One region of the Arthrobacter sp. MDB1-55 genome, then DNA from elsewhere that is predicted to be linked to it. Evidence: predicted binding sites of a transcription regulator. Region 1 holds the regulator's gene; the other holds the start of a gene.

What was found. The regulator HspR, encoded in region 1, represses chaperone genes until heat shock. The targets are predictions, from matches to a motif close to AAGTTGAGTCNNNNNGACTCAACTT.
Region 2: AC5RU3_RS09305 (Hsp20/alpha crystallin family protein) is a predicted target of HspR. The motif match lies at 9,475-9,499, and genes of this name have one in related genera.

What each region holds. Positions count from the first base shown of each region.
Region 1 is NZ_JBNHID010000001.1:133,708-148,309, forward strand. It holds gene AC5RU3_RS00660 (NAD-dependent epimerase/dehydratase family protein) at 1-699, opposite strand, end outside; gene AC5RU3_RS00665 (TetR/AcrR family transcriptional regulator) at 832-1,539, shown strand; gene AC5RU3_RS00670 (low molecular weight protein-tyrosine-phosphatase) at 1,590-2,099, opposite strand; gene AC5RU3_RS00675 (methyltransferase domain-containing protein) at 2,153-2,950, opposite strand; gene AC5RU3_RS00680 (MarR family transcriptional regulator) at 2,961-3,434, opposite strand; gene AC5RU3_RS00685 (MMPL family transporter) at 3,522-5,705, shown strand; gene dnaK (molecular chaperone DnaK) at 5,814-7,688, shown strand; gene AC5RU3_RS00695 (nucleotide exchange factor GrpE) at 7,691-8,398, shown strand; gene AC5RU3_RS00700 (DnaJ C-terminal domain-containing protein) at 8,545-9,531, shown strand; gene AC5RU3_RS00705 (heat shock protein transcriptional repressor HspR) at 9,570-9,992, shown strand; gene AC5RU3_RS00710 (hypothetical protein) at 10,041-10,646, shown strand; gene AC5RU3_RS00715 (PspA/IM30 family protein) at 10,652-11,335, shown strand; gene AC5RU3_RS00720 (SDR family NAD(P)-dependent oxidoreductase) at 11,395-11,925, shown strand; gene AC5RU3_RS00725 (ABC transporter permease) at 11,904-12,701, opposite strand; gene AC5RU3_RS00730 (ABC transporter ATP-binding protein) at 12,698-13,627, opposite strand; gene AC5RU3_RS00735 (transcriptional regulator) at 13,624-13,932, opposite strand; gene AC5RU3_RS00740 (hypothetical protein) at 13,925-14,596, opposite strand.
Region 2 is NZ_JBNHID010000002.1:425,389-439,990, forward strand. It holds gene AC5RU3_RS09250 (flotillin family protein) at 1-294, opposite strand, end outside; gene AC5RU3_RS09255 (hypothetical protein) at 399-593, opposite strand; gene AC5RU3_RS09260 (phosphoketolase family protein) at 742-3,120, opposite strand; gene AC5RU3_RS09265 (ATP-dependent DNA ligase) at 3,163-5,607, opposite strand; gene AC5RU3_RS09270 (SRPBCC family protein) at 5,670-6,149, opposite strand; gene ku (non-homologous end joining protein Ku) at 6,196-7,038, shown strand; gene AC5RU3_RS09280 (hypothetical protein) at 7,035-7,286, shown strand; gene AC5RU3_RS09285 (formate/nitrite transporter family protein) at 7,283-8,134, opposite strand; gene AC5RU3_RS09290 (flavodoxin family protein) at 8,224-8,832, opposite strand; gene AC5RU3_RS09295 (DUF2630 family protein) at 8,893-9,138, opposite strand; tRNA gene AC5RU3_RS09300 (tRNA-Val) at 9,286-9,359, shown strand; gene AC5RU3_RS09305 (Hsp20/alpha crystallin family protein) at 9,533-9,973, shown strand; gene AC5RU3_RS09310 (DUF4383 domain-containing protein) at 10,076-10,537, opposite strand; gene AC5RU3_RS09315 (hypothetical protein) at 10,804-11,007, shown strand; gene AC5RU3_RS09320 (cysteine hydrolase family protein) at 11,008-11,580, opposite strand; gene AC5RU3_RS09325 (hypothetical protein) at 11,729-12,295, shown strand; gene AC5RU3_RS09330 (FAD-dependent oxidoreductase) at 12,325-13,815, shown strand; gene pstS (phosphate ABC transporter substrate-binding protein PstS) at 13,889-14,602, shown strand, end outside.

The DNA of each region.
Region 1 (14,602 bases):
AAATCCGCGGACCATCTCACGCAGGGTGGGAGCAGCGGCCGTCGGCGCGTGCAGGAGTGAGTTCCAGAGCTCGTCCCGCGCGGCCGCGGCGATCATCGCCGCTGCAAGGTCCGGAACGTACGTGAAGGAGTGCGGAAGGTCCGGGTTCCCCAGCGGCCGGATGGTCTTTCCGGCGAGCACACGGGGGACAATGCGCTCGCCGGCATGGGCGGTGCGGACGCGTGGTCCATAGAAATCCGACGCCACCACGCTGACCGTCGCCGTGGATGATGCCTCGCGCTGCTGCAACAGCGTGGTCCGCACGCCTCGCTTGCCGCCGGCGGCGCCGCGGGAAGACGTTTCGGTCATGACTTCATCGGGCCGGTCATAGGAATACAAACTCTCTGGAAAGACGACGACGGCGCCTGCTCGCCCGGCCGCCTCCAAAACCACCTGCTCGGCCCGGGGGAGCTCCGACTCCCAGGTAGCGGCGGTGTAGGCGGAACCATGAATGCAGTGGAAGATGGCCGACGCGCCGTCGAACGCCTGCTGCATCTGCCGGTAGTCCGACGCGTCAGCGCGGACGCGTTCAATGCCTGGCAGGTCAGGACCGCTTCCGGATCTGGTGAGGACGCGCACGGTGTCGCCTCGGCTTGCCAGGTGTTCGGCGATGGTCCAGCCGACCGGTCCCGCACCGGTGACGGCGAATAGCTGTGTCATTGGTTGCTCCTGGTGGTTGTTGAGGAAAAGAGAGCAGTGCTCTCGCAAACAGTTTGAGCGCCTGGAGGGCTACTGTCAAGAGCGGTGCTCTCTCTTGTTGACACCGCTCTCGCGGTCGGAAAGCATGGGCGTATGACTCCAACTCCGAGGGAACGTGCGCGCGCTCAGACGATGGAGGACATCACGCGCATTGGTCGGGAGCATCTTGTCGTGCACGGGGCTGCGGCATTGTCGTTGCGTGCCATCGCGCGGGATCTGGGACTGGTGTCTTCCGCGGTGTACCGCTACGTGAAGAGCCGGGACGAGCTCCTCACTCTCCTGGTGGTCGATGCCTACACCGAGCTCGGCGATGAGGTGGACGCAGCAGTGGCGGAGGTGGCGCCATCGGATCATGCCGGGAAGTTCCTGGTGCTCGCGCGCGCGGTTCGCCGCTGGGCTGTGCGGGAGCCGGCCCGCTATGCCCTGCTGTTCGGCAGTCCTGTGCCCGGTTATCACGCTCCGGCAGAGCAGACCACCGGCCCGGGTACGCGGGTCATTCGGGCACTGGTCCGCATTTACGACGACGCCTACCGGGCTAACAGCAGGGGTGGGACGCTCCCCGGCATCATGCCGGGTGTCCCCGCCGAAGGCATGCTGCCGGCGGATCTGGCACGCATCCGCGAGGAGATGGGCCTGGCAGCGGATGACGACCTCATCGTGCGGGGAACCCTCGTGTGGGCCTCGCTCTTCGGCATCGTCAGCTTCGAGGTCTTCGGCCAGTATGGCGAGGGCACCTTCTCGGACCCGGAACAACTCTTCGAGCAGCACCTTGCGGTGCTGAGGAGCGTCGTAGGTCTTTAACTACGGTTATCGGTCTCCCATCACAGTTGTCGGCCTCTGATGACAGAGGATCACCGGGCAGCGTGGCCGCGGGCGAGCTCTTCCAGCACGAACTGCACGATCCCGGGAACGGCGTCGTGAATCATCTGCCACGTGGCCTCGAAATCGGCGCTGTCCCCATACCAGGGGTCGTAGATGCCAAGCTCGGAGATCGGCGTGCCGGCCGTCGACGGGTCGAATTCGCGCAGCATCCGCACCCTGCCTCGGCTCTCCGCATCGGGAGCCTCAAGCTTCAGATCCTCGTAGTGGTCCACATCGAGGGCAAGGATGAGATCCCGCTCTGCGTACCAGATGGGATCGAACTTCCGTGCGCGGTGGGTTTCGCTTGTGAGGCCGAGCTCGGTCAGCTTTGCGGCTGCGCGCTCGTCGATCGGGTTACCCGCCTCCCAGCCGGTGGTGCCTGCGGAGTCAACCATGACGTCGTCGTCCAGTCCCGCTTCCTCGAAGGCACGGTTCAACATGATCTCGGCCATGGGAGAGCGGCAGATGTTACCGGTGCAGACAGTGACGATCCTGTACATGGGTCAATCCTAGGTATGAAGGCAGGAGGGGCGCATCGGGCGTGCCGACAGCGCTATACCCGGATGATCAGTTCACCGCAGGGGATGAGGAACCAGCCATCCGGTGACTCGCCCCAGCGGCGCCATCCCGAAGCCAGCCGCTCCAGCGTGGCCTGGTCTGCCAGACCCCGCTCGAGGGTCTGCTCCGCGAAGCCGGAACTCAGGACCCGCTCCGCCCAGGTCTCGGCGTGCCAGCGCCGGCGTTCCTCGGTGGCGTACAACCAGTTCGACGACGAAGCTTCCACGTCCGTGAGTCCCGCTTCGTGTGCCCACGCCAGGAGGTGGCGTCCGGCGTCGGGCTCGGCCTGGTTGCTGCGGGCCAGCTGCTGGTAGGTGTCCATCCACTCGTCGAGTTCCGGCGTAGGTGGGTACCACGCCATCGCGTGGAAGTCTGCGTCGCGGACCGCGATGATCCCTCCCGGCCGCGCAACCCGGTGCATCTCACGCAGCGCGGCGACCGGGTCGGTGAGGTGCTGCAGCACCTGATGCGCGTGGACAACATCGACGGACTCGTCCTCGAGGTCAAGGTCGTACACGTTGCCGGTGCGGAAGGAGAGGTTCTCCACCCCTGCGTACGTCCGCTCGGCCAATGCCACAACGTCCTCTGAGCGGTCCATGCCGATGACCTGTCCGGGATCGAGCAGTGCGGCGAAGTCGGCGGTAATGCTCCCGGGACCGCAGCCGACGTCCAGCATGTTCATTCCGGACGAAAGGTGCTCCAGCAGGTACCCGGCGGAATCTGTTGCCCGGCGCGTTGCATGGGCGCTGGTGACGCTCGAATGGTGGCCGTGGGAGTAGACCTCGTCGCTCATGATCGACAGATTACCCCGGTGCTTCGTCCATCGCGTGTTCGCGTGCGTGCACCGTGGCGTCGGTGACTTTCCGCATCATCCTGCTGAGGAGTGCGAGCTCCTCAGGCGTGAATTCGGCGAGCGACTGCTCCACTTCCCTGGCCAGCGGAGTGAACAGCCTGGTGCCGGTGGCGAGGGCCTTCTCCGTCATCTCCAGATGTACCTGCCGCCGGTCCACGGAACTGCGTGAACGGCGGACATGACCCGCTTCGTCCAGCCGGTCGATCAGGGCGGTGGTTGCCGGTGAACTCAAATTGAGAGCCTGGCGGAGCATGCCCGGGGTCACGGTGGCACCGGCACGAGCGGCGCCCATCATGATGCCGAGCGCGTTCAGGTCAGTCCGGTGCAGTGCATCCCGAACGCTGATGGTGTCGACATATCGATCGGTCTCGACAGTGAACTGTTGCAGCAGGGCCATCAGTTCACGTGGTGCGGCGTCGGCCATGTTCCTCCTCTACCTACAGATTAGGATACTGCTATTTATCTCCATCATGGATATAGTAGGTAAAAGAGATACTTAGAAGGGATTGGCATGTTCAAGAAGAAGTGGGTCCGGGTGTTCTTTCCGGCATTCATCGTGGTGCTGTGGTTCATCGGTGCCGGGTTCGGCGGACCCACCTTCGGGAAGCTGGAGGAGGTTTCCAGCAACGACCAGGCGTCCTTCCTGCCCGCGAACGCGGAATCGACGGAGGCCGGCGAGTTGCAGGAAGCATTCACCGACTCCACTGCCATACCCGCCGTCATCGTCGTCGAGTCGGAATCGGAGATTCCGCCGCCGGAGCTGGCGCAGTACCAGGAGCTGGCTACCCGGCTCGCGGATGTGCCCGGGCTTGAGCCGGCTGCGGAGGGCCAGCCCGCCGTCGTTGGCCCGATCCCCTCAGAGGACGGTTTTGCCATCCAATACATCGCTTCGGTGGCCGACGACGCCGAACTGGGCGAGGTGATCATCGAACTCCGCGAGGTGCTGGAGGCCGAGCTGCCGGCAGATGCCGAAGGGTATGTCACCGGCCCCGCCGGCTTCACAGCGGACCTGGTCAGTGCCTTCGGGGGTATCGATGGAATCCTCCTTGCCGTGGCGCTTGCCGCCGTGTTCGTCATCCTGCTGGCCGTCTACCGTGCACTCATCCTGCCGTTCCTGGTCCTGTTCACGTCCGTCTTCGCGCTGGCCACCTCCATCCTGCTCGTCTATGCCTTTGCGCTCTGGGGGTGGATTGAACTGAGCGGCCAGAGCCAGGGCATCCTGTCGATCCTCGTGATCGGTGCCGCGACGGACTATGCGCTGCTGCTCGTGGCCCGATACCGGGAAGCCCTGACGGAATTCAGCTCGAAGGGGGACGCGATGAGGGTCGCCTACCGTGCGTCGGTGGAGCCGATCGTCGCATCGGGTGCCACCGTCATTCTCGCGCTGCTGTGCCTGCTCTTCTCGGATCTCAATTCGAACCGCAGCCTCGGTCCGATCGCCGCGATCGGTATTGTCTTTTCGCTGCTTGCCGCGCTGAGCCTGCTTCCTGCGCTCCTCCTGATCTTCGGCCGTAGCGCATTCTGGCCGCTGCGGCCCAAAGCCGGTACCCATCCTGCCGGAGTCCACGGCAGCAACGTCACGGGACTCGAAGGTCTGCGCGGCACCTGGAAGCGCATCGGCCACCTGGTGTCGAGGTTCTCGCGCCCGGTCTGGGTTGTGTCCCTGCTGGTGCTCGCCGCCGGCTCGCTGGGACTGCTTCAGCTGCAGGCATCCGGTGTGCCGCAGTCTTCAGTGATCCTTTCGCCGTCAAACGCGGTCGACGGGCAGGATGCGCTGGCGCGCCATTTCGACGCCGGCGCAGGCAGCCCGGTCATCGTGATTGCGCCTGCCGGGCGGGAAGATGGAGTCCTCGAGGTCCTTGAAAGCTCCGAGGGTGTAGCGGAGGCGACGCTTGTCGCCGACCAGGCGGGCGCCGTCGTCGTACGCGATGGCAACGTCCTGATGCGGGCGACCCTCGATTACCAGGCGGACTCCGCCGAAGCGGAGGAACTCGTCAGGCAGCTGCGCACTGACCTGGATGCCGTGAGCCCGGATGCGCTGGTCGGCGGGGTAACCGCCGTCGCGCTGGATACTAACGTCACAGCGCAGGCTGACCTGACGAAGATCATCCCGATAGTCCTCGTCGTCATTCTGGTCATCCTCATGCTCCTGCTGCGCTCGGTGGTGGCGCCGCTGCTGCTGATCGGCTCGGTGGTGCTGTCCTATGCGACCGCGCTCGGGGTGTCGGCGCTGGTGTTCAACAACATCCTCGGGTTCGATGGCGCGGATGCCTCGGTGCCGCTCTTCGGTTTCGTCTTCCTCGTCGCGCTGGGGGTGGACTACAACATCTTCCTGATGACACGCGTGCGGGAGGAGTCGCTGCGCATCGGAACCCGGCCGGGCGTCCTCCGCGGCCTCGGCGTGACCGGTGGGGTGATCACCTCGGCGGGAATCGTCCTTGCCGCGACGTTCGCCGCGCTCGGGATCATCCCCATCCTGTTCCTGGCGCAGATCGCGTTCATCGTGGCGTTCGGTGTGCTGCTGGATACGGTGATCGTCCGGTCGCTGCTGGTTCCGGCGCTCGCATATGACCTCGGCCCGAAGATCTGGTGGCCCTCGAAGCTGGCAAAGCACGACGGCGCGGCCTCCTCTTCGTCCGACCCAAAGCACCGTGCGGATCGCGAGTTGAGCGAAGTAGACTCAACTTCAGCTTGACACTCCATCAGGTCGTAGTAAGGTTGAGTGCAGAACGCTCAATCTGAGCGGAACCGACAATCCCGGCCGGTGGAAACCAAAGCCAGCGGCTCGTCGAAAGGAACACGCATGTCACGTGCAGTAGGTATCGACCTCGGAACAACCAACTCAGTCGTTTCTGTGCTTGAGGGTGGCGAACCCACCGTCATCGCGAACGCTGAGGGTGCACGCACCACTCCCTCCATCGTCGCTTTCTCCAAGGGCGGCGAAGTCCTGGTCGGCGAGATCGCAAAGCGCCAGGCCGTCAACAACATCGACCGCACCATCGCTTCCGTCAAGCGCCACATGGGCACCGACTGGAAGAAGCAGGTGGATGACAAGACCTACACGGCGCAGGAAATCTCTGCCCGTATCCTGCAGAAGCTGAAGACCGACGCCGAGAGCTACCTTGGCGAAAAGGTGACCGACGCCGTCGTCACCGTGCCGGCCTACTTCAACGACGCCGAGCGCCAGGCAACCAAGGAAGCCGGTGAGATCGCCGGCCTCAACGTGCTGCGCATCGTCAACGAGCCCACGGCTGCAGCTCTCGCCTACGGCCTGGACAAGGGCAAGGAAGACGAGCTCATCCTCGTGTTCGACCTCGGTGGCGGAACCTTCGACGTCTCGCTCCTCGAGGTCGGCAAGGATGAGGACGACTTCTCGACCATCCAGGTCCGTGCAACCTCCGGTGACAACCGCCTCGGCGGCGACGACTGGGATCAGCGCGTTGTGGATTTCCTGCTCGCGCAGGCAAAGGCCAAGGGCGCAGACCTCTCCAAGGACAAGATTGCACTGCAGCGACTGAAGGAAGCTGCCGAGCAGGCCAAGAAGGAACTGTCCTCCGCCTCGTCCACCAACATCTCCCTGCAGTACCTTTCGGTCACCCCGGACGGCCCTGTGCACCTGGACGAGCACCTGAGCCGCGCCAAGTTCCAGGACCTCACCAAGGACCTGCTGGACCGCACCAAGAAGCCGTTCCACGACGTCATCGCGGAAGCCGGCATCAAGGTCTCGGACATCGATCACATCGTGCTCGTCGGTGGATCCACCCGTATGCCGGCTGTCTCGGACCTGGTGAAGGAACTGGCCGGCGGCAAGGAGCCCAATAAGGGCGTGAACCCGGATGAGGTCGTAGCCGTTGGTGCTGCGCTGCAGGCCGGTGTGTTGAAGGGTGAGCGCAAGGACGTCCTCCTGATCGACGTGACCCCGCTGTCGCTGGGCATCGAGACCAAGGGCGGCGTGATGACCAAGCTCATCGAGCGCAACACGGCCATCCCCACCAAGCGCAGTGAAACCTTCACCACCGCCGATGACAACCAGCCCTCGGTTGCCATCCAGGTGTTCCAGGGCGAGCGTGAGTTCACCCGTGACAACAAGCCGCTGGGCACGTTCGAGCTCACCGGTATTGCACCGGCACCCCGCGGCGTTCCTCAGGTCGAGGTCACCTTCGACATCGACGCCAACGGCATCGTGCACGTGTCCGCCAAGGACAAGGGCACCGGAACCGAACAGTCCATGACCATCACGGGCGGAACCGCGCTGTCGAAGGAAGACATCGACCGCATGGTCCGCGAAGCCGAGGAGCACGCAGCCGAGGACAAGAAGCGCCGCGAGGCAGCCGATGTCCGCAACTCTGCCGAGCAGCTGGCCTACTCGGTAGGCAAGCTCATCGACGACAACTCGGACAAGCTGCCGGAGGAAGTCAAGACCGAGGTTCAGGCCGACGTCGACGCCCTGAAGAAGGCCCTCGAGTCCCAGGACAACGATGATGAGGTGAAGGCCGCCTTCGAGAAGCTGCAGACCTCGCAGACCAAGCTCGGTGAAGCCATCTACGCCCAGGCCCAGCAGGAGGGCGCCTCCGGTCCCGGTGCTGCCGGTGCCGGTGAGCCCAGCGAGAACGGGACCAAGGCGGACGACGACGACATCGTCGACGCCGAGGTTGTCGACGAAGACGAGAAGAAGTAGCCATGCCGCACCACGGAAACGAAGAAGAGCACTCAGAACCAGTCAGCTTCCGCGATAACCGGAAGATCGACCCGGAAACTGGGAAGGTCCGTGGGCAGCAGGACAATTCCGGTTCGGGCTCTCCTGACCAGGCACCCTCTGCGGGTGCCGGGCAGGAGCCCGGCTCAGGAAGCGCTGATGCAGGCGCCCCTGGGATGGCTGCGGATGGTCCCGACGCCGGTGCTGATGCACTGGCCCAGGCAGAGGCGATCCTCAACGAGGCCGGCGGCGGGGAAGAGATCTCCACGCCTTCCACCGACGTCGAGGCAGAGCTTCGGAACGACCTCCTCCGCCTTCAGGCCGAGTACGTCAACTACCGCAAGCGCGTGGAGCGGGATCGCGACGTCGCCCGGGATATGGCAGTGATCGGGGTACTGAACTCGCTCATGCCGGTTCTGGACGACATCGACGCCGCGCGCCAGCACGGTGACCTCGCAGACGGGCCCTTCGCCGCGATCTCCACCAAACTGGAGAACGCCCTGAAGACCTACGGCCTGTCCCGCATCGATGAGACCGGAGTGGAGTTCGACCCGAACATCCATGAGGCACTCATTCAGCAGCCGAGCGCGGACGTGCAGTTCGACAGCGTCAGCCAGATCCTGCGCGCAGGCTACAAGAAGGACGAGCGAGTCCTGCGGGCCGCCCAGGTGATCGTCGCGGTACCGGAGTAGTCAGACCGGACGGAGGGAGTCCCCGAGGAAGGCGGCTTTAATATTCCGAAGCGAGCTCTGCGAGTCTCGGAATTTCGTTGCCGCCGTTCGGGGGCTCCCTTCGTCCCCACCCGACAACACGAAGAGTTATAGAGAGGAGGGGTCAGATGGCTAGTCAGGATTGGGTCGACAAGGACTTCTACAAGATCCTTGGTGTGCCCAAGGACGCCTCCGACGCCGACATCAAGAAGGCCTACCGGAAGCTCGCGCGAAAGCACCACCCCGATCAGAACCAGAGCACGGGCGGCTCGGACAAGATGTTCAAGGACATCTCGGAGGCCTATTCGGTGCTGTCCGACCCGGAGGAACGTCAGCAGTACGACGCCATCCGGGCGATGGGCAGTGGAGCCCGCTTCACTGCGGGTGGACCGGGCGGACCGGGCGGCGGCGCCGGGTTCGACGACATGTTCGGCAACCTCTTCGGGCAAACAGCCGGCCGTCAACGCGGCGGTTTCGGCGGCGGCAGCAACCTGCCTCCGGAATTCGCCGATCTGTTCGGCGGCGGCTATTCGTCGGGCGGCGGGTTCCCCGGGTACCAGGCACCGCCCCGCAAGGGCGCGGACCGTACCGCCAGCACCACCATCTCCTTCGCGGGATCCATCCGGGGGACCACCATCGGCCTGCGGGAACCGTCCGGCGAGGTGATCGATGTTCGCGTGCCTGCCGGCATTCGGGACGGCCAGAAGGTCCGGGTCCGCGGGAAGGGACAGACCGGGCCGGCGGGCAACGGCGACCTGATGGTCACGGTGAACGTGAAGCCGCACCCGTTCTTCCAGCGCGACGGCGACAACATCCGGGTGCACGTGCCGGTCACCTTCCCCGAGGCAACCCTCGGAGCGCAGGTGGAGGTGCCCACGCTCGACGGGGAAACGGTGAAGGTCAAAATACCCGCGGGCACACCTTCCGGTCGGACCCTGCGCGTTAAGGGCAGAGGGGTGAAGACGTCCAAGGCAACCGGTGACCTGCTGGTGACCATCGACGTCGTCGTTCCCCAGAACCTGAACAAGGAGGCAGAGGCCGCTGTGGAAGCCTTCGCGAACGCCACGAAGGACGCCGATCCGCGGAACAACCTTGCCGAGAAGGCACGGCTTTAGGGTGTGGGAAATCTAGGCAGCAGAGGGGAGCGACACCAATGTCTGTTGATATGAATATGCCGATCTACGTCATCTCTGTTGCCGCAGAGTTGGCAGACATGCATCCCCAAACTCTGCGTCAGTACGACCGGCTGGGCCTCGTCACTCCCAGCAGGGCACCGGGACGGGCCCGCCGGTACTCCCAGCGTGACGTCAACGTCCTGCGCGAGGTCCAGCGTCTTTCCCAGGAGGGTGTCTCCCTGGAAGGAATCCGGCGCATCCTCGAACTCGAGAATCAGGTGATGGCCCTACAACACCGGGTCAGTGAACTCACTGAGGAGCTGTCACAGCGCCGTAAAGCGGAAACCAGCCGCGTCTTCGCTGCAGGGCTGGCGGGCGACGTCGTCACCCTCGCCCGGGGGCAGCGCCCCCGCCCGCGCAGCCAGGCGCTGATGATCTGGCGCGGAGACCCCTCCCGCTGAGGGCTCCTCACATGGCGCAACGTCCAAATCCACGGCACACTTGTATACATGCCTGAATCAGAGTTCGCTGACGCCGCGGAAGTCCTGCTGGAGGGTGTACTCCAGCTCCTCCTGTTCGGCGGAGCAGTCCTGGGCGTACTGGCGATCGGCGCGGCAACCGGTACCTGGTTGATTGTTCGCCGCATCCGACGCTCAGGAATCCTCCGCCGCCGGATCCAGAGGGGGAGCAGCCGCATTCGGTCCTTCTCCACGGACGCGTCTTCCCGGGAACTCGCGAGGTACCGCCTTCAGCTTGAGCGCTCAACCGACGCCACCCGCCGGTCCCTCTCAGCCGCTATCGCCCAGGGGTCCCCCGCCGGTGCCCTCGCCGCAACCGCCGAAGACCTCACGCGCGCTGAGGCGGTACTCGGTGAACGGATCGCCCTTGCCGAGCGCGAACCCAACAGGGTCCTGCGGGAGGAACTCGCCCGCAGCATCGGATCCGAGGTGGATTCCCTCTGCGATTTGTCAGCACAGCTGCGCCGCACGCTCCTGGAGGTTCACCAGGTCTCGGGCAGCAGGCAGCTTGACCGCGCCACGTCGCGGCTCACCATGGAGATCGGCGCGCTGAAAACCTGGAACGCCGCGTACGGCACCGGCACCCGGCGGGCATAGCCGACGTGTCCGTCCGACGCCGCATCTCACGCATCATTTCCTCACGCCGTAATGCGCAGGAACCCGTCGACCCAATCGCCACGCTCGGGCAGTCGCAGCGGCAGCAGGAGGAAAACCTCGACCGGGCACGTCGCAGCGTAGCGGACCTCGCCGCCGTCCGGCACCGGGTGGAGACCCTGACCCGGCAGGCGGCCGCAGACCTCGACGCCTGCAACCGTGAGGCAGAGCGCGCGGTTGCGAACTCGAACGACGACGCTGCGCGTGCAGCCCTGCGCCGGGCGCTGGAGGTGCAGAAGAGGCTCGATACGCTGACCCAACAGCGAGACGACGTCGACCGCCAGTTCCGCTCGCTCGAGGCCGATCTGTACCGTCTGGAAACCTCGCTGCACGAGAATGCGGTCCGATTCGAATCACTGAGGGCGCAGCAAGGGGCTACCCAGGCAGCCCTGGAAGTCCAGGGTGCAGTTTCAGCCTCTGCGGGCAGCAGTGCAGAAACTGCTCGCGCCGCCCGCGAAGCGGAACAGGAAGCCCGGCGTCTGCGGCATCTTCAGGCAGCACAGGAAGAGCTTGCGTGGTCGGATCCCTCGTCACCGAACCTCGAGCGGGCATTCGAAGAACTCGAGGCACGCGACGCTACCGAGCAGCAACTCCGGCAGCTGAAGGGCCGGACCGACCGCGGTAGGCCCTGAAGGGCGTACTGCCGGCGCCCTCCGCGGGACTTGTCGGAGCCGGTTGTTAGGCTCTGGGCATGGAACAGAGCAGCGGTAGCGTTCTTGTCGGCAAACACTTCCTGGTGGTCGGTGCCACCGGCCAGCTCGGTTCGCGCATAGCCCGCGAGCTGAGCTCGCGGGGTGCGCGTCTGACGCTCAGCGGACGCGACCGAGGCAAGCTCGATTCGTTGGCAGCCGAGTTGGAAGCAGGTGCATTTCCAGCGGACCTCACCGCGCCGGCAGGGCCGGGCAGCATCATCGACGCGCTGGGCGACAGCATGCTGGATGGGCTCGTCTGCTCGGCGGATGTGGTGGCGTTCGGCCCCGCTTCAGAGCTCGACGATGACACCCTGGACGAACTGCTCCTGACCAACTTCGTGGGTTACGCCAGGCTCCGCGTTTGCCCCAGGGTAAGGATCCGGACGCGGTCGCCTGCCGCATCGTCGACGCAATCACCGCCGGGGAACAGGACCTGCCGGCATCGTCGTTCGTGTGAGAACGGTGCCCCGCTCCACGTGCCTGGCAGCGGGCATCCTCCTGCCGCTGCTCAGCGGAACCGACGGCCCTGATCCCGCCGGGCTGCCCACAGGGCAGCGGCGCCAAGGGTGAAGGTCCACGTCAGCAGGCATACGAGCGTCGTCGCCTCCAGTCCCTCGCCCGTGAGGGCAAAGACGGCCAGGTCACGCGCCGCCCGCGAAGGCAGGAACAGCGAGAAGGTGTCCAGCCACTCAGGGAACGCCGCCGGCGGAAGCATCATTCCGCCGGCGAAAGCCAGGGGGAAGAAGACAACCTGGGTCACAGCCACGGCCACCTTGGAAGTGCACAGGTACCCGATCAGAAGCCCAAGGGCCAGGAAGGGCAGTCCGGACAACAGCCAGACGGCGACAGCGAACGGGATGCGCCACCAGGCAAGGTCCCCACCGGTGAACGACTCGAGGGCGCTGGTCAGGGTGGCTCCGATGACCAGGACCGGAATCAGGGACATGACGCCGAACAGCATTGCACCGGCTGCCCTCGCCAGTATTCCGGGCAGCGGTCCGGCAGGCAGGGATCGGACGTAGGTGCTCCATGGGTTGGCGCGGTCCTCAGCCACGCCCACCCCGTAGTTGAACAGGTAGGCGCTCATGACGCCGAAAACCGACAGCTGCGCGATGGCGGACAGCGAAGCGCCGGGATTCTCCGTCACTGACGATTGCGGCACCACGAAGAACACCAGGACCAACGCCGGGAAGACCACCGCGGCGATCACGGCCACCGGGATGCGGAACTGTTCCAGGAATTGCGCCTTGGTATGGGTGCGGATCAGCGAGAATTGCGAGGGCGGGTTGGCGGCGGTGGTGCTCATGGCTGCTCCTTGGCGGTGATGGCGCGGAAGGCTTCCTCGAGGGTGGCTGCGTGGACTTCGAGCTGTTCGAACGGCAGGTCCCGCAGCACGAGTTCGCGCACGGTGGCGTCCGCATTGTGGGTGACGAGAGTGATGCGCCCGTTGTCCGCTGTTGTCACCTCCACGGTGTGGGCAATAGAGCTGAACGACGACGGCGGCAGTTTCGTCCGGAAGGAAACCTTGCTCACGGAGACTGTGCCTCGGATTTCGTCCACGGTCCCGTCGGCGATGATCGTGCCGCGGTCGATGACCACCACGCGGTTGGCGAGCGCCTGGATCTCCTCCAGATAGTGGCTCGTGATGAGCAGGGTACCGCCGGAGCGACGGTACTGACGCAACTGCGCCCACAGGGTTTCGCGGGCGTCCACGTCGAGCCCGGTGGTGGGCTCATCCAGGATCACCAGTTCCGGTCGGCCCACCAGGGCGAGGGCCACCAGCAGGCGCCGCTGCTGCCCGCCCGAAAGGCCGCCGCACTGCTTGCGTTCTATGGACGCGAGTCCGAAGTCGGCCAGGAGTTCGTTGCTGGAGACCGCATCGGGATAGTGTGCGGCGACGAACCGTACGGCTTCGCCGACGGTCAGGTTCTGGGGAACTGCCGTCGCCTGGGGCGTCATCCCGAGTCGCAGTCTGGTGCGCGGGTGGGCAGGGTCCCCGCCGAACAGACGGACCGATCCCGAATCCGGTCGCCGAAGGCCCGAGAGCAGACCGATCAGTGTGGATTTGCCGGCACCGTTCGGACCAAGCAGGCCGACTGATTCTCCGGCGTTGATCTGCAGTGAGACGCCCGTGAGGGCGGGGGTCGTTCCGAAGGTCTTCGTGACAGCATCAGCGGAGGCGAGCGCCGTCGTCGTGCCCCGTGGGGACACAGTGATGGCAGGGGAAGTCATGGTTTCTCCGTCAGCTCGATGGTAAGCATCTCGTGTAAGGCTTTCCGGTAGGCGGCGTAAGCAGCCTTCCCTTCCGGTGTGATGGCGACGTAGGTGGCGGGCGTCCGCCCCTCGATGGTCTTCGAGACGGTGACGTAACCGGCGTCTTCAAGCTTGCGCAGGTGCGTCGAGAGGTTGCCTGCGGTCATCTCGAGTATCTTCTGCAGTTTGGTGAAGGCGATCCGGTCGCGCTCGCCGACTTCATTCAGAGTGGCGATGGCGCGCAGCCTCGATTCGGCATGGATCACGGGGTCAAGCTCAGGCATGGGAGAACCTCCGCCGTTGCCGGAGTGCCTCGAAGGCCGCGCCGACAAAGAAGCCGCCGGAACCAAGGATGAAGAACACGGTGAGGAAGTGGTCCGGGCCTGCGAAGATGGCGGCGAGATCCACCACGAGGAACCAGATCCCCATCACAACCTGGACGACGTCGTTGAAGGTGGTTCCGCCGGTGATGTACAGCAGGCCGACGATCAGGATTGCGATGCCGTTGATGAGCATGCCGCGGAGCCAGAAGTCATCCACTGCGGCAGCGATCGCACCGCCCAGCGCGCTCAGGACAGTGAACCCGAGTGCCCAGGACACCGCGTAGAACCCGCCTGTGAAGGTTGAGTGCCCGCGGATGCCGCGGCTCTGTCGGGCGAAGACCACCACGGTGGATATAACGCCGAGGGCGATCAGCACACCGAAAACCAGGAGCGCGGTCTCGGGTTGCAGAGGAAGCCAGCCCTTCTGGGAACCGTGAAGTAAGCCATAACCCAGGAGCCAGGCGAGGGCCCATAAAAGGTACAGCCACGTTCCATCGGCACGCAGCTCGCGGCGTGCGCGCTTCTCTGCGGCAGCAACAACACTCAGGGCGGCATTCAGGTCCAGTGGCCGGTCGCCGTCGAAGGGCTCGGGGCTTTCCACGGTCTCTTTCTCGGAGGAGTTCATGCAAAC
Region 2 (14,602 bases), on a different contig from region 1:
CTGGGCTACACCGGTAAGGTGCAGCTTGATGCCGTTCTTGGAGATGCCCTCGATCTGCAGGGTGACCTGTCGCGACGCCAGCGAGATCGAGAAGGCCCGCTGGCTGAACGGGTTGATGAAGGTGCGCCCGAAGACAACCCGTTGGCCCTCCTGGTTGCCCTTGCCGGTGATGATGAGCGCTTCCGCAGGACTCGCAATCCGCAAGGCCATCCGTGCGATGATCACAGCGACCAGACCCAGAACGATAAGGACGCCGACAATCACCCCCAGTGTGACCAACAGGCCAATATCCACAGTGTTCCCCCATTTTGATAAGACTGATGTGACGGCGGTTACCGCCAGCACAGACGCTACACGATGGGGTTACCCGATCCTTACCCCGCGTTGTGCGCCTTCGGTCAGGCGCCTTCCCGCCGTGCGTCAGCCCAACTCTCGGCAGCTGCAAGCTGGCGTCGGGCGGCGGCAACCACGGCATCCGGCCGCGGGTTGCGCCAGACCTGCTCGAGCTCCGAGAGTGCATCCGCGACAGCGCGGCTGGCAGCAGCCAGGACCGTCGACTCGTTCGCTGTATGAATTACCGGAATGGTGCTCATAACACTTATTCGTACTCGCGTGACCTTGGGATTTCTGTGTGTTCAAGTTGATTTCCCGGTCGGGGAAGTTCGTCACCGAAGCCCTATGCGTCGTCGTCGTCGTCATTGGGTGCCGCAGCCAACAGGGTGAGCCGCCGGGAGGCGCTCCTCAACCGGCGTCGTCGGGCGATGCCTCCTCCAGCAGCCAGCCGGTGACCTCAGCGATGTCCTTACCGGCGTCGCGCGTGTACTGCCACGCCCGCTGCCGCTCATCCTGCAGATATTGCCGGAGACCGGCCTGTGTGGAGCGCAGCGACGGCACTCGATCGATCACGTCCATTGCCAGCTGATACCGGTCAATCTGGTTCAGCATCGCCATGTCGAACGGCGTGGTAGTAGTCCCTTCCTCCTTGTAGCCGCGTACGTGGATGTTGTCGTGGTTGGTCCGCCGGTACGTCAGCCGGTGAATCAGCCAGGGGTAGCCGTGATAGGCGAAGATCACCGGCCGGTCGCGGGTGAAGAGCGTGTCAAAGTCCCGTGCCCGCATTCCGTGCGGATGCTCGGCGTCGTCTTGTAGGCGCATCAGATCCACCACGTTCACCACACGCACCTTCAGCGTGGGCAGTGCCTCCTTGAGCAGACCCGCCGCTGCCACCACCTCGACGGTAGGCACATCTCCTGCACAACCCAGGACGACGTCGGGATCCTCCCCGCCCCGCGGGTCCTCACTCCCCGCGAAGTCCCATACCCCGATGCCCCGTTCTGCGTGGAGACGCGCATCCTCCGGTCCGAGCCACGTCATGGTCGGCTGCTTGCCGGTGACGATTACGTTCACTCGGTCCCTGGTCTGCAGGCAGTGTTCCGTGACGGCGAGCATCGTGTTCGCGTCCGGCGGCAGGTAGACCCGAATGACGTCGGCCTTCTTGTTGACCACATGGTCGATGAATCCGGGGTCCTGATGCGAGAACCCGTTGTGGTCCTGCTGCCAGACATGGCTGGACAGCATGTAGTTCAGTGAGGCGATCGGTTGCCGCCACGGCAGGTCCTGGTGCACTTTGAGCCACTTCGCATGCTGATTGAACATCGAATCCACAATGTGCACGAACGCCTCGTAGCAGTTGAACACCCCGTGCCGCCCTGTGAGAAGGTACCCTTCCAGCCAGCCCTGGCACAGGTGCTCACTCAGCACCTCCAGTACGCGGCCGGACCGCGCGAGGTGCTCATCGACGTCGTCAATCCGGTGCTGCCAGGCCTTGCCGGTGGCCTCGTAGACGTCCTGCAGGCGGTTAGATGCCGTCTCGTCCGGACCGAAGATCCGGAAATTCTCCGGATTCAGCCGAATGATGTCCCGCAGGTACCCGCCCACGGCAAGCATGGGGCTCACCTTTTCCTTGCCGGGTCGCTCGACGACGACGGCGTGATCACCATAGGCGGGCAGTCGGAGGTCACGCAGCAGCCGTCCGCCGTTCGCATAGGGCGTTGCGCTCATGCGGAGGTCTCCGGCTGGAGCACCAGCAGCGATCTCGTCCCGAAGGCTGCCGTCCTCCGTGAACAGCTCCTCGGGCCGGTAGGAGCGCATCCAATCCTCAAGCTGCGCGAGATGCGCGTCGTCGTCGTGAACCCCTGACAGCGGGACCTGATGTGCCCGCCAGGTTCCCTCGACCTGCTTGCCGTCCACCGTGGCGGGGCCGGTCCAACCTTTCGGCGAGCGCAGCACGATCATGGGCCAGGGCGCGTACCCTTCACTCCCCCGAGGTTCCATTCGGGCCTCGGCCTGCAGTGCTGCAATCCGTTCCAGGCAGGTGTCGAGGGCGGTGGCGAAATCGTGGTGCGCCTGCTCGGTGGCGTGCGGATCTGTGACCGTGACGAAGTGGGGCTCGTAGCCGTAGCCCCGCATCAGGTGTTCGAGTTGGGCCTCGGGCATTCGGGAAAGCACCGTCGGATTGGCGATCTTGTACCCGTTGAGGTGCAGGATCGGCAGGACCGCGCCGTCGTGCTTTGCGTCGAGGAAGCTGTTCGAGTGCCAACTGGCCGCCAGCGGCCCCGTCTCTGCTTCGCCGTCGCCGATCACACAGGCTGCAACCAGGTTCGGGTTATCGAAGACCGCCCCGAACGCGTGGGCAAGCGAGTAGCCGAGCTCGCCGCCCTCGTTGATGGAGCCGGGGGTTTCCGGAGCCGCATGGGACGGTATGCCGCCCGGATAGCTGAACTGCTTGAAGAGCTCCTTCAGGCCGGCAGCATCGCGACCCACATGGCTGTAGGTTTCCGTGTACGTTCCTTCCAGCCAGGCGTTGGCCACGTTCGCGGGACCGCCATGGCCGGGTCCGGTGATGAAAAGCATCTCCTGGCGGCGTTCCACGATCGCCCGGTTGAGATGCGCGTAGACGAAGTTGAGGCCGGGGGTGGTCCCCCAGTGCCCGAGCAGCCGCTCCTTGACGTCGTCGCGCCGTAGCGGCCGCCGCAGCAAGGGGTTGTCCCTCAGATAGATCTGCCCCACCGACAGGTAGTTGGCAGCCCTCCACCAGGCGTCGAGCTGTTCAAACTGCATAGGCTCCTACTCCCCTTGTTCCTGTTGAGTCAGATTCCGGAGTCAGATGTCGACGACGACGTCGGACGGCTTCTTGTCCGGCCGCCACCCCCGCCAGACCGGATGGCGCAGCTTGCCGCCGGACGTGCGTTCGCTGAACTGGACCTCCCCTACGAGTGCCGGCCGGACCCAGCGGGCATCGGACGCATCGGGGGCCGGCACATCGTCGAGCGGTGCCGTCTTGCGGGCCATCTTCTTCAGCCTTGAACCGATCTCCGCGAGCTCCCGCTCGGTCAGCCCGGAGCCCACGCGCCCGATGTACTTCAAGTCAACGCCGTCGGGAATCGCCACCAACAGTGAGCCGACCTTGTGTGCGCGGCTGCCCTTGCCCGGACGCCAACCGACGACGACGACCTCCTGGGTGAGCGCGTGCTTGATCTTCACCCACGATTCGGACCGCCGGCCCGGCGAATAGGTGCTGCTGACCCGCTTGGCCATGATGCCTTCGAGGCCCAGTTCCTTGCTGGCCTCGATCGCTTCGTCGAGCGTCGCATCAAGGGCGGGAGGTACCTGGATGTGACCGTCCTCGGGACCGTCCACGGCCTGCTCGAGTACCTCGCGGCGTTGTGAGTATCCGAGGTCCAGCAGGGAGTTTCCGTCAAGATGCAGCAGGTCGAAGAGCAGGAAATGGACCGGGGTGCGCCTTCGCGCCGCTTCGATGTCTGAGTGTTTGGTGAGGTTCATGCGCCCCTGCAGCAGGCCGAAATCCGGGCGGCCGGCCTTATTGATCGCGACGATCTCCCCGTCCAGCACCGCCTGCTCACCGTTAACGTAGCTGCCGAGGTCAGCAAGCTCGGGATACGCCTTGGTCAGGTCGTTGCCGTTGCGGCTCAGGAGCCGGGTTCCCTCCGGGGTGACCGTCGCGACAGCCCGGATACCGTCCCACTTCATCTCGAAGGCCCAGCCGTCTTCCGAGCGCAGCAGCCCGGGATTTCCCGTTGTGGCCAACATAGGTCTCAGCGTGGGAAGTTCTTCGGTGGTGCGCGGCCTGAAGGCGGGAGGTGAGGGCTGGCCGGGCTGTTCCTTCATCAGGTGGATCAGCCAGTTCTTCTCGGCCGCGTCGGTGGGCCCGCCGGTATGAATCAGGGCGAATCTGCGCACTGCGTTGCCGCCTCTGGCGAGGCCCCCATCCTCACGGCCCTGCAGCGTACAGATGACCTCCTTGCCCGGCCGCCACTTCTCCGCCTCATACGTGCCGGAGTCCCAGATGTACACCTCGCCGGCCCCGTATTCGCCCCTGGGGATGGTGCCCTCAAACGAGCCGTAGTCGAGCGGGTGGTCCTCGGTCTGGACAGCGAGGTGGTTTTCCCCCGTGGAGGTGGGCGGTCCCTTGGGGATGGCCCAGGAGACCAGTACGCCGTCGCGCTCCAGTCGGAAGTCGTAGTGGAGGCGCCGCGCGTGGTGTTCCTGAATGACGAAGCTGTTGCCGCCCGGCTCGCCCACCGTGTCCGGAACGGGCTCCGGTGTTTTGGAGGCATCCCGCATGGAGCGGTAGGTGTGCAGGCGGTCCGGGCCGCCGTCGTCGTTGTCGGGGCCTCCGTTGTCTTCTGCGCCATCCCGGTCCATGTCCCCGAGCAAATCGCCGTACTCGGTGATCCGCTCAATCACCTGCTCATAGTTGAGGTGGTCAAGATCCGGATCGTCGAGCTCCTCCCAGGTTCGCGGCGCCGCAACCATCGGATGCGCTTTCCCGCGGAGTGAATATGGCGTGATGGTGGTCTTGTTGCGGTTGTTCTGGCTCCAGTCCAGCAGCACCTTGCCCCCGCGCAGCGACTTTTTCATGTCGCTGACCACCAGGTCCGGGTGGTCGGCCTCCAGGATGCGCGCCAATTCCTTCGCGACGGCGGACACCTGGTCCGAAGTCTGCTTCCGGTCCAGCGGGGCATACAGGTGGATCCCCTTCGATCCGCTGGTTACCGGCCTCGGGTCCAGGCCCATGTCGTTCAGGATCTCGCGGGCCAGCCGGGCTACTTCGGCGCATTCAAGCAGCGTTGCGCCCGGTCCCGGGTCAAGGTCGAGGACCATTCGGTCCGGGTTGCTTACCTCTCCATTGGGACCGAACTGCCACTGCGGCACGTGAATCTCAAGGGCTGAGATCTGCCCCAGCCAGGTCAGCGTCGCGAGGTCATTGAGCAAAGGGTAGACGTTGGTGTGATCGCTGTGCTCGATACCGTGGCGCTCAATCCACGACGGCGCGGATTTGTCGAGGTTCTTCTGGAAGAACACCTCGCCTGGTTTTTCTTCGGTGCCGACGCCGTTGACCCACCGTTTGCGCGTCACCGGCCGGTTACGGGCGTGTGGGATGAGGCAGTCAGCGACGGCAGCGTAGTAGGCAAGGACATCGGCCTTGGTGGTGCCCGTCGCGGGATACATCACCCGGTCCAGGCTGGTCAGCTTCAGGCGGCGTCCACCGACGGTAACCGTCTGCTGCGCGCTGCCTGGAGCCATTTCCCCAGTCTTGTAGGGATGCGCCGATTACGCCAGTGCGGTCGGCAGCGCGGACATCCGATTCAGTCGCCGAGCTCCGCCTCATACCGGGCCACGTACTGGTCCCACAGTGCCGGATCCTGTCCGAGCGGGCGTTCGTTCAGGAAGTCGTCGAGGCCCATGAGGGTCAGGTGCCAGCCTGCCGCCGAGCGGGCGATATCCTGGCCCTCCTGGACGGTGTTGGTCAGCGTGAGGAGGCTGCCGCCGTCGTCGTCCTCGATTTCCCAGCGCAGGACTTCCTCATCCCACGTATAGGCGAGCAGCCGCGGCTTCTCTGCCTCCAGAACTGTCCCTTCCATGGCTTTCTGGCCCGGGAACTTGAAGGTGACCACGGCACCGGGACGCGGCAGGATGTCCAGCTCGCATGGAAACCAGTACTTGAGCTTCTCGGGATCAGTGAGGTGCTTCCACAGCACCCTGGCCGGCGCATTGAAGCGCATCTCGAACCAGAGGGCGGGTTCTCCATCGGCGAGCGTCTTGGTAACCATCGGTTCGGAGTTCACCTAAGCAATCGTAGACCGGCACGGGCAACACTGGTTCACTAGGAACATGAGAGCGATCTGGAAAGGCGCAGTAGCGTTTGGGCTGGTCAACGTGCCCGTGAAGGTTTACAGCGCCACCGAAGACCATGACATCAGCCTTCACCAGGTGCATGACAAGGACGGTGGCCGGATCCGCTACCAGCGGCGGTGCGAGATCTGCGGCGAGATCGTCGAATACAAGAACATCGACAAGGCGTACGACGACGGCGAGCGCACCGTCGTTCTCACCAGCGAAGACCTCGCTTCGCTCCCGGTAGAGAAGAGCCGGGAGATCGAGGTGGTCGAGTTCGTTCCGAGCGACCAGATCGACCCGATCATGTTCGACCGCGCCTACTACCTGGAGCCCGATTCGAAGTCCACCAAAGCCTACGTACTGCTTCGTCGGACCCTGGAGGAGACGGACCGCACCGCGATCGTCCAGTTCTCGCTTCGGCAGAAGTCGCGGCTGGCCGCCCTGCGCGTCCGCGGGGATGTACTCATGATTCAGACGCTCCTCTGGCAGGACGAGGTCCGCGAAGCCACCTTCCCCTCCCTCGATGAGAAGGTTCGTATTTCCGCCAAGGAGAAGGAAATGTCCGCGGCACTGGTGGAATCCTTCTCCTCCGACTTCGATCCCGAGAACTTCAAGGACGACTACCAGGAGCAGCTCCGCACGCTGATCGAAGCGAAACTCGAGAAGGGCGAGGCGCTGGACACCGACGAGACGTTCGGAGAGACGGGCGACCAGGAGGGCGGCAACGTCCTCGATCTTATGGAAGCGCTCCGCCGCAGCGTGGAGAAAAACCGCGAGAAGAAGAGCGCGGCGGGAACGAAGAAAACCGCGAAAGCCACCTCGAAGAAAGGCGCATGATGGGATTCATCCGGAACGACCTGGGGCAGCAGACAATCGCGCAGAAGCCGAACGCGCCCATCGTCGGGTGGGCAATGCTTGGCGTGGCATCCATGATGGCGCTGGAGGAGAAAAACCGGAAGGCACTCGCCGCCGCGAGCACAGCCTGCCTGATGGTATGGGCAGCGCTTGAGGTGACGCGAGGCGAGAGCGGCTTCCGCAGGACCATGGGCAGCCTGACACTCGGCTGGCTGGCCCGGAAGAGCTAGCTGGAGGCAGTAGTGGGATCCACGGGCGCCTCTTTCCGTTCGCGCTCCACGAGCTTTCGGTCGCGCACCAGCCGCAGCGCCGTCACCAGCAGAATCCCGCCGGCGATATTGAACACCACTGTGTAGCTGAACCAGCCCAGCCAATCCAGGTAACTGATCTCGGCGCCCACCTGGATGGCGCCGAAAATCAGCAGCGAGTCGAGGATTGAATGGAAGAGCTGCAGACCTGACAGCAGAAAACCGCCGACGACCGCTGCCGCGAGCTTGCCGCTCATTGCCTCGGTTCCATGCTGCATCCGCGTCATCAGCGTGATCGTGCTTCCTCCCAGCACTGCGAGACATATCGTCTGCCAGCTCAGGTCGGCGTGGACGTAGTGTTCAGCGGAGCTTGTGATGGTCCCTGTCCACTGCGGGAAAGCCGTCACCACGAGCATCATGAAAATCCACCCGCCGACGAGATTGGCGGCCAGCGTGCCGGCCCACAACTTGCCCAGTTGCCCGAGTGTGGCCTGCTTGGCTGTTACTGCAGCGATCGGAACGAGGAAACCCTCGGTGAACAATTCGCTCTTCGCGAGCAGCAGCGCTATGAGTCCGGCACTGAAAGCCAGTCCTGCCAGTAAATGGTTCCCGGTTTCATGGAGCACTGCCAAGTACGCCAGGACGCCGATTCCGATCTCGAAACCACCAAACAGTCCGGTGATGAGGACGTCGGCGAACGTTCGATGCAACCGCTGGGCACCCTCGTCAACGGTGCGGTCGAACGACTTCTCGATCTCATCCTCCACCGGCCCGGCAGTGCTGCCGAGTTCGCTCCGCCGCGCGTCGCCATCATTCTTGTGCTCGCTCAAGCGCTTACCTTTTTCCCTTGAAGGATTCGTGAGTTCGCAGGGAGCACCCTCTGCCAGGGTGCTCCCTGCGAACTCACTTGAGCTAGGGCTTACGGGGCGGGGTAGGACGCCACCTTCAACGACTTCGCGAGGTGCACTGCGTTCGCCGTCATCGCTGAGATGGTCGACGCGACCACGTCGGGCATTTCGTCCAAATCCTTGAAGTCCACCGTCTGCATCGCCTCGCCCACCCAGTACACGCCGCCCTGTGCGGGGACGGTGAACCCGATGTCGTTCAGCCCCTGGTGCATCTCGGCGGTGACGTGGTGAGCGCCGTCTTCATTTCCGACGACGGCCGTCAGGGCCACCTTGTCGTACATGATCGGTCTGCCCGCATCATCCGTGGAGGAGATGTCGGCATCCAACCGTTCGAACACCCGCTGACCGAGGCTGCTCATGTGTCCCACCCAGATCGGGGCGCTAAGGAGGAAAATGTCCGCATCGAGGATCTGCTGCCGTAGCTGCGGCCACTGGTCCCCGTTGCCCATGTCGGTTTCGACGCCGGGCGCCACGTTGTAGTCCACTACCCTGGCCGACGATGTCGTTACCCCCTGCTCCTCCAGCTTCCCGAGGATACGGTTCGCCATGAGGTCGCTGCTCGAGTCCGCCGGCGATGGTGTCAGAGTGCAGATCAGCGCAAAAGCCTTGAGATTATCCATGGGTTCCTTTCGGTCTTTGTACACCGTGTTCGTCGCCGCCCGTGTCATGGACGGGCTGAGCTACTGGCGGTACCCCTCGACTTGATCAATAGGCCTGGCCTCTGCCTCCTGGGGGCTTTCCCCTGCGTCTTCCTTGGCGCGGCGTTGACGGAGCAGGTCCCAGCATTGGTCCAGTTGTTCCTCCACCCGCCGCAGCCGGCTTTGGCGGTCACCGCCCTGGTCGCCCTCGCCCGGAGCGGCGTCCCGCAGGGTGTGTTCTTCCTCCACAAGCGCCTGGATACGCGCCAAAATGTCCTGATCGTTCATGACAACTCCTTCGCTGGCTTTCAGAGGCGGGGCTTCAGCTGGAACAGCCCGGATTAGTCAGGCTACTTAGTAGCAGCCTGGATATCTACCGCTTCCCGCATTTGCGTGATCCGTCTGTGGATGCCCTAAACTAACGGGGAACTATTTGCCTGTGTAGCTCAGTCTGGTAGAGCATCCGCTTCACACGCGGAAGGCCCGGGGATCGAGGCCCCGCGCAGGCACCGTTCGAAGCCCGTCCCGCTCCATCGGGGCGGGCTTTTTGGTGTCTGTGAGCGTTCGTTGTGGGCGAACAAAAAGTGTTAGCACTCTCAAGGTTCGAGTGCTAATTTAATGACTGGGTTGAGCGAACACGACTCAACTCGTAACAGCTAGACCACACAGGGAGTGAACCACCATGGCTATGAAATTCGACCCATTCCGCGAACTGGACCGTATGGCCGGCGCACTTCTGGATCCCCGCCAAGGCCTGCGCCTGATGCCCATGGACCTCTATCGCGAGGGTGACCACTACATCTTGAACGCTGACCTTCCGGGCATTGACCCGGGCTCTGTCGACATCGACGTGGACGGCCAGCTCCTGACCATCCGCGCGGAGCGCACCCTGCGCAATGCCGAGGGGGTCAAGTGGCTTACCCGCGAGCGTGAAAGCGGATCCTTCCTCCGCCAGCTCAACCTCGGCCAAGGCATCGACATTGACGCCATCTCTGCCCGGTATGAGAACGGTGTCCTCAGTGTCACCATTCCGGTCAGCGAGCGCGCAAAGCCTCGCAAGATCGAGATTGTCTCCGGCGAGGACGCGCAGCCGGTCCGAGGCGACAAGGCAGTGGAGGCCTAAACCCCTCCTGTCGCGGACCACAACGCACAGAACGACGACGGCGGGTTGCGACCCGCCGTCGTCGTTCTGTTTTCAGTTGATCAGTTTCTATGCCGGGAAGGGTTACCGCGCCCCGGCTGTACGGTGCTTGTCCCGCAGCGCGAGCGCAAGGGCGATCATCGCGATAGCGAGGACAAGGTGCAGAATGTTGTCGGCCGCATTCACGGGAACGAAGTTGGCCGCCGAATCCTGCGGAATGATGAGGCCGTAGATGAACAGAACGGCGTAGATTACGCCTCCCCAAAGGAGGAAGTTATAGGCTCCGGTGGCGGTCTTCGCCATCACTATGCCTGCTATCCCGAACAGAAGATGCACGATGTTGTGCAGGATAGAGACCTGGAAGATGCCGAGCAGTAACGCGTTCGACTCAGAGCCCGCGAAGGCAAGCTCGTCCATGCCGCTGGTTATCCCGGGAATGAAGCCCAGTATGCCGACGAGCAGGAAAACAACTCCAACAGCGAGCGCAGCCTTTTGAATATTGGTACGGGTCCCGACGCCCGAGCCCGGTGAGTGTGTCGATGCCATTGAACTATCCCCTCTAGTTGCCGGCGGGGCGGGGCGCCGACCTGTGATCTCGCGAGTTGATGAACAGCATTTCCCGCCACTGGTATTCAAAGAATCCCACAGTACCGCGCAAATAGAAAGCAAGCTTAGTTAACTTTTCGATAAACCTCCGTCTGAGGTTGGGAATGACTCTTTCCCCAGCTGTTAGGGATTCACCCAGTTTTCGTTCACCGAACATTCAGACAGACACCTTACTGTGGCGGTAATCACACGTTGAAAGGTCCTCCATGAGCATTGAACCTGCCTCCCTGACTGACTTCTCCGCCCTCAAGCGCGGTCAGCGGATTACCCTGCGATCTACCTCAGGGCATCAGGTCACGGGTGTCCTCGAGGACCGCGCCGAGGACGCGTCAGTGGTCTGGGTGCGCATGGATGATGGGGCCGGGCGACGACTCTTCCACCGGGAGGATGGTTACAGCGTCGCTTTCTGATCACGCCGTATAACCGGCACGGTCCAGGAACAATTGCTTGACCGCCTCCGCGCCCATGAGCCGCTGGCGGTATTCATCAGTCAGCACGCCCAAGACGTTCTGCGCATACTCCTCGTTGGTTGAGGCGATAGCGTCCTCGGCGTACACCACCCGCAAGTTATTGGCGTAGGCATCCGCCGCAGTCTGAGCCACACAGTTATGCGTTGCCACCCCCGCAAGCACAACGGTATCCACGCTCAAGTTCCGTAGACGCTGCAGTAAATCCGTTCCGAAGAATGCGCTGTCGCGGGTCTTGACCATCTCTGGAAGCCCCTCAATCTGCAATCCCTCGACCGGTTCGGCTTGCTCCGTCCCGCTGAAGAGGAAACCCTGGTCGTCGTCGAGCATGCTCAACGTCCAGGTCGATTTATCCCGCTGGTGCTCGGTCCGGATCACATACACGGGCGTACCGGCTCCACGAGCATCCGCGATGGCTGCGTTGCACGCCCGAACCAGCGGTTCTTTCTGCTTCCCGAGGGTCTCGTCCTCAAAGAATGCGTTCTGCATGTCGATGACCAGTAGCGCAGCCGTCATGTCCGAAATCCTTCCCGAATGGGTCCTCCAACTTCAGACAGCATACTTAGTTGTTGTCCTCAGATCAGGACGGAGCAGTTTCAAGCCCACCGGCCCTTGAGGGGTTGGATCACGGGGTCTAGCGTTGGTCGCACGGAGGTGGTCAATCGTGCGACCGACGCGACAGGGGGGCCTAGCGGTGCTGCTCGCCGTCGTCGTTCTTCCCGGCTGCAGTTCCGAGGTTGCCTCCCCGCCCTACTTCCAACCCCTGCCGGTCGCGGTGGAACCGGGAGACGTGTTTCCTCTGCGGACCCTCTACAGCGGATGGTGGAGCACTCCCGCATTCACGCCCGGTACCGCCGGGTTGCCGTTGAGGGTAGGGCTTGTCCGGGCGGATACCGGCGAGCTTCTGGCCGGTTACAACCGACCGGCCGGACGCCAGGTTCCGGCACCCAACCGCACTCCTGCACGGGGCTGGCCGGCGGGGGCAATACTTGCCGTCGACCTGGCCACGGGTGCGGTGTGGGACTGGTTCACTGTGGATGCTGAAGGCCTGCCTACCCCCGGATTCAAGGCAGAAGTTTCCGCCGAACAAGGCTTTCCCCCCATCGCCGGAAGGACCCCTCCCGGCACTTTCCACACTTTCCTGCGTGATCTGGACAGCGGTGAAGTGATCTATCTCGGCACCGCTCCGGCAGACCTACCCGACAACATTCACATCGAATTGGACTGGTAAGAAACCGCACTACAGAAGGAGAACTGGCCGTGAAATCCCTTTGGCTCGAATCAGCGCCGCGCATACCCACCGATGCCTTCAAGGAGGGTGGCCAGTACGACTCGGTGGTGGTTGGGGCCGGTATCACCGGCCTCACCGTCGCCACACTGCTCGCGCGATCCGGCCAGCGGGTGGCAGTCCTGGAAGCCCGCTCTGCCGGCGCAGTCACAACCGGAAACAGCACCGCGAAGGTGTCCCTCCTGCAGGGCACACAGTTGTCCTCCATCATCAAACATCACGGCGCCGCCCTGGCTCGCCATTACGTGACCGGCAACCGGGAAGGCCAGAGCTGGCTCCTTCGGTTCTGCGATGAGAACGGCATCAGTTATGACGTCCGGGATGCAGTCAACTACGCAGTAACAGACGACGGCGCCCGTCTCCTCAGCGAAGAGCGTGACGCATGCGCCAATTCCGGGCTCACTGCAGTACTGGAGGACTCCTCGTCGGACCTTCCTTTTCCCGTGACGCGCACACTGCGCGCGGCCGGCCAGGCTCAGGTCCATCCGATGGAAGTTCTCTCCGCGCTGGCGGCCGACCTGCGTAAACATTCCGGCGAACTGGTCGAGGACGTGCGCGTCACCGGAGTGAAGGCCGGAAGCACAAAGGGGGAACGAACTACGCTTCAAACGTCGCGCGGCGAGGTAACCGCGGCGAATGTCATCGTCGCCACCGGGACGCCGATCCTGGACCGCGGCGGACACTTCTCCGTCCTGCAACCGCACCGGTCCTACGCGGTCGCCTTCACTGTGCAGGATGAAATTCCCGGTGCCATGTACCTCTCAGTTGATTCACCCTCGCGGACCCTGCGTAACGCCACTGTCGAAGGACGCCCGTACCTCATCGTGGGCGGCAACGGACACACAGTCGGACGTCAGGCACATACCCAGTCCCTGGTCGACGACATCATCCGCTGGACGCAGGAGCACTTCCCCACCGCGCAACCATCCTTCAGTTGGTCCGCGCAGGACTACACTCCGGCGTCGTCCGTCCCTTATGTTGGCAGGATGCCCATCGGTGGGCAGGCCATCTATGCCGCCACCGGCTTCAACAAGTGGGGTTTCACCAATGGCGTCGCTGCCGCCCTGGCCCTCTCCGCAGAGATCCTTGGAGGCAACATGCCGTGGGCCAAGGAACTCTACAAAACCCGAGTAGGCAAGCAGGACGCACTGAGCACCGCCAAAACCAATGCGGGCGTCGGAGTAGAGATGGTGAGCGGCTGGCTCGGTGGACTGGTGCGCGCATCCCATGCGCAACCGCCCGAGGGCCAGGGCGTGGTGGTGCGGGAGGGTGCCCGACCGGTTGGTATCTGCCAGATCGCGGGAATCACCCACCGGGTCTCCGCGGTCTGTACCCATCTTGGCGGGGTGTTGAGTTGGAACGACGCGGAACAGTCGTGGGACTGCCCCCTTCACGGCTCGCGCTTCACCCATGACGGCGTACGGCTTGAGGGACCGGCCACGCGCGACCTGCAGTCGCCGTGAAGCCCTTCACCAGTTGTTCAACGTGAGTTCACGCTGCATTCACCTGTATCGTGAGCGTGTGATTTCGCGTCGCATGACAACCATCGTCCTTACCTGTGCCGCAGCCCTTACCCTGGTGTCCTGCGGCTCCGATTACCCGCTGGGCCCGGAACAGGAAGCAGCGGCGCAAAATGCCGACTCCACTCTCAGCGGAACAACAACCGGCGCAGGGTCCTCAGCCCAGGGCCCCGCCATGAACGCCTGGCAGTCGGAATTCGCCACCCTTCACCCTGACGTTCGGGTGCAATACTCCCCCGACGGCTCCGGCGCCGGTCGCGGTGCCCTCCTGGCTGGAGCAGTGGACTTCGCCGGGTCGGATGCCTACCTCAGCGAGGAAGAACTCGAGGAATCGCGTGAAGTCTGCGGTCCCGACGGAGCTTTCAACATCCCCGCCTATGTGGCGCCGATCAGCATCGCATTCAACTTGCCCGGCCTTGAGGAGTTGAACCTCGACGCGGAAACGATCGCCCGCATCTTCCGTGGAGAAGTCGCGCGCTGGAATGACCCGTCCATCGCCGCTCAGAACGAGGGTGCTGACCTGCCGGACACCCCAATCACCCCGGTCAGCCGCTCGGACGATTCCGGAACGACGGAAAACTTCACCGACTACCTCCACTCAGTAGCGCCCGACGTGTGGACCGACGAGGCGGACGGCACCTTCCCGGCTGACCTTGCCGGAGAAAACGCCAAGGGCAATGCGGGCGTCGTCAGCACTGTGTCCGGCACCGAGGGAGCTGTAACCTACGCC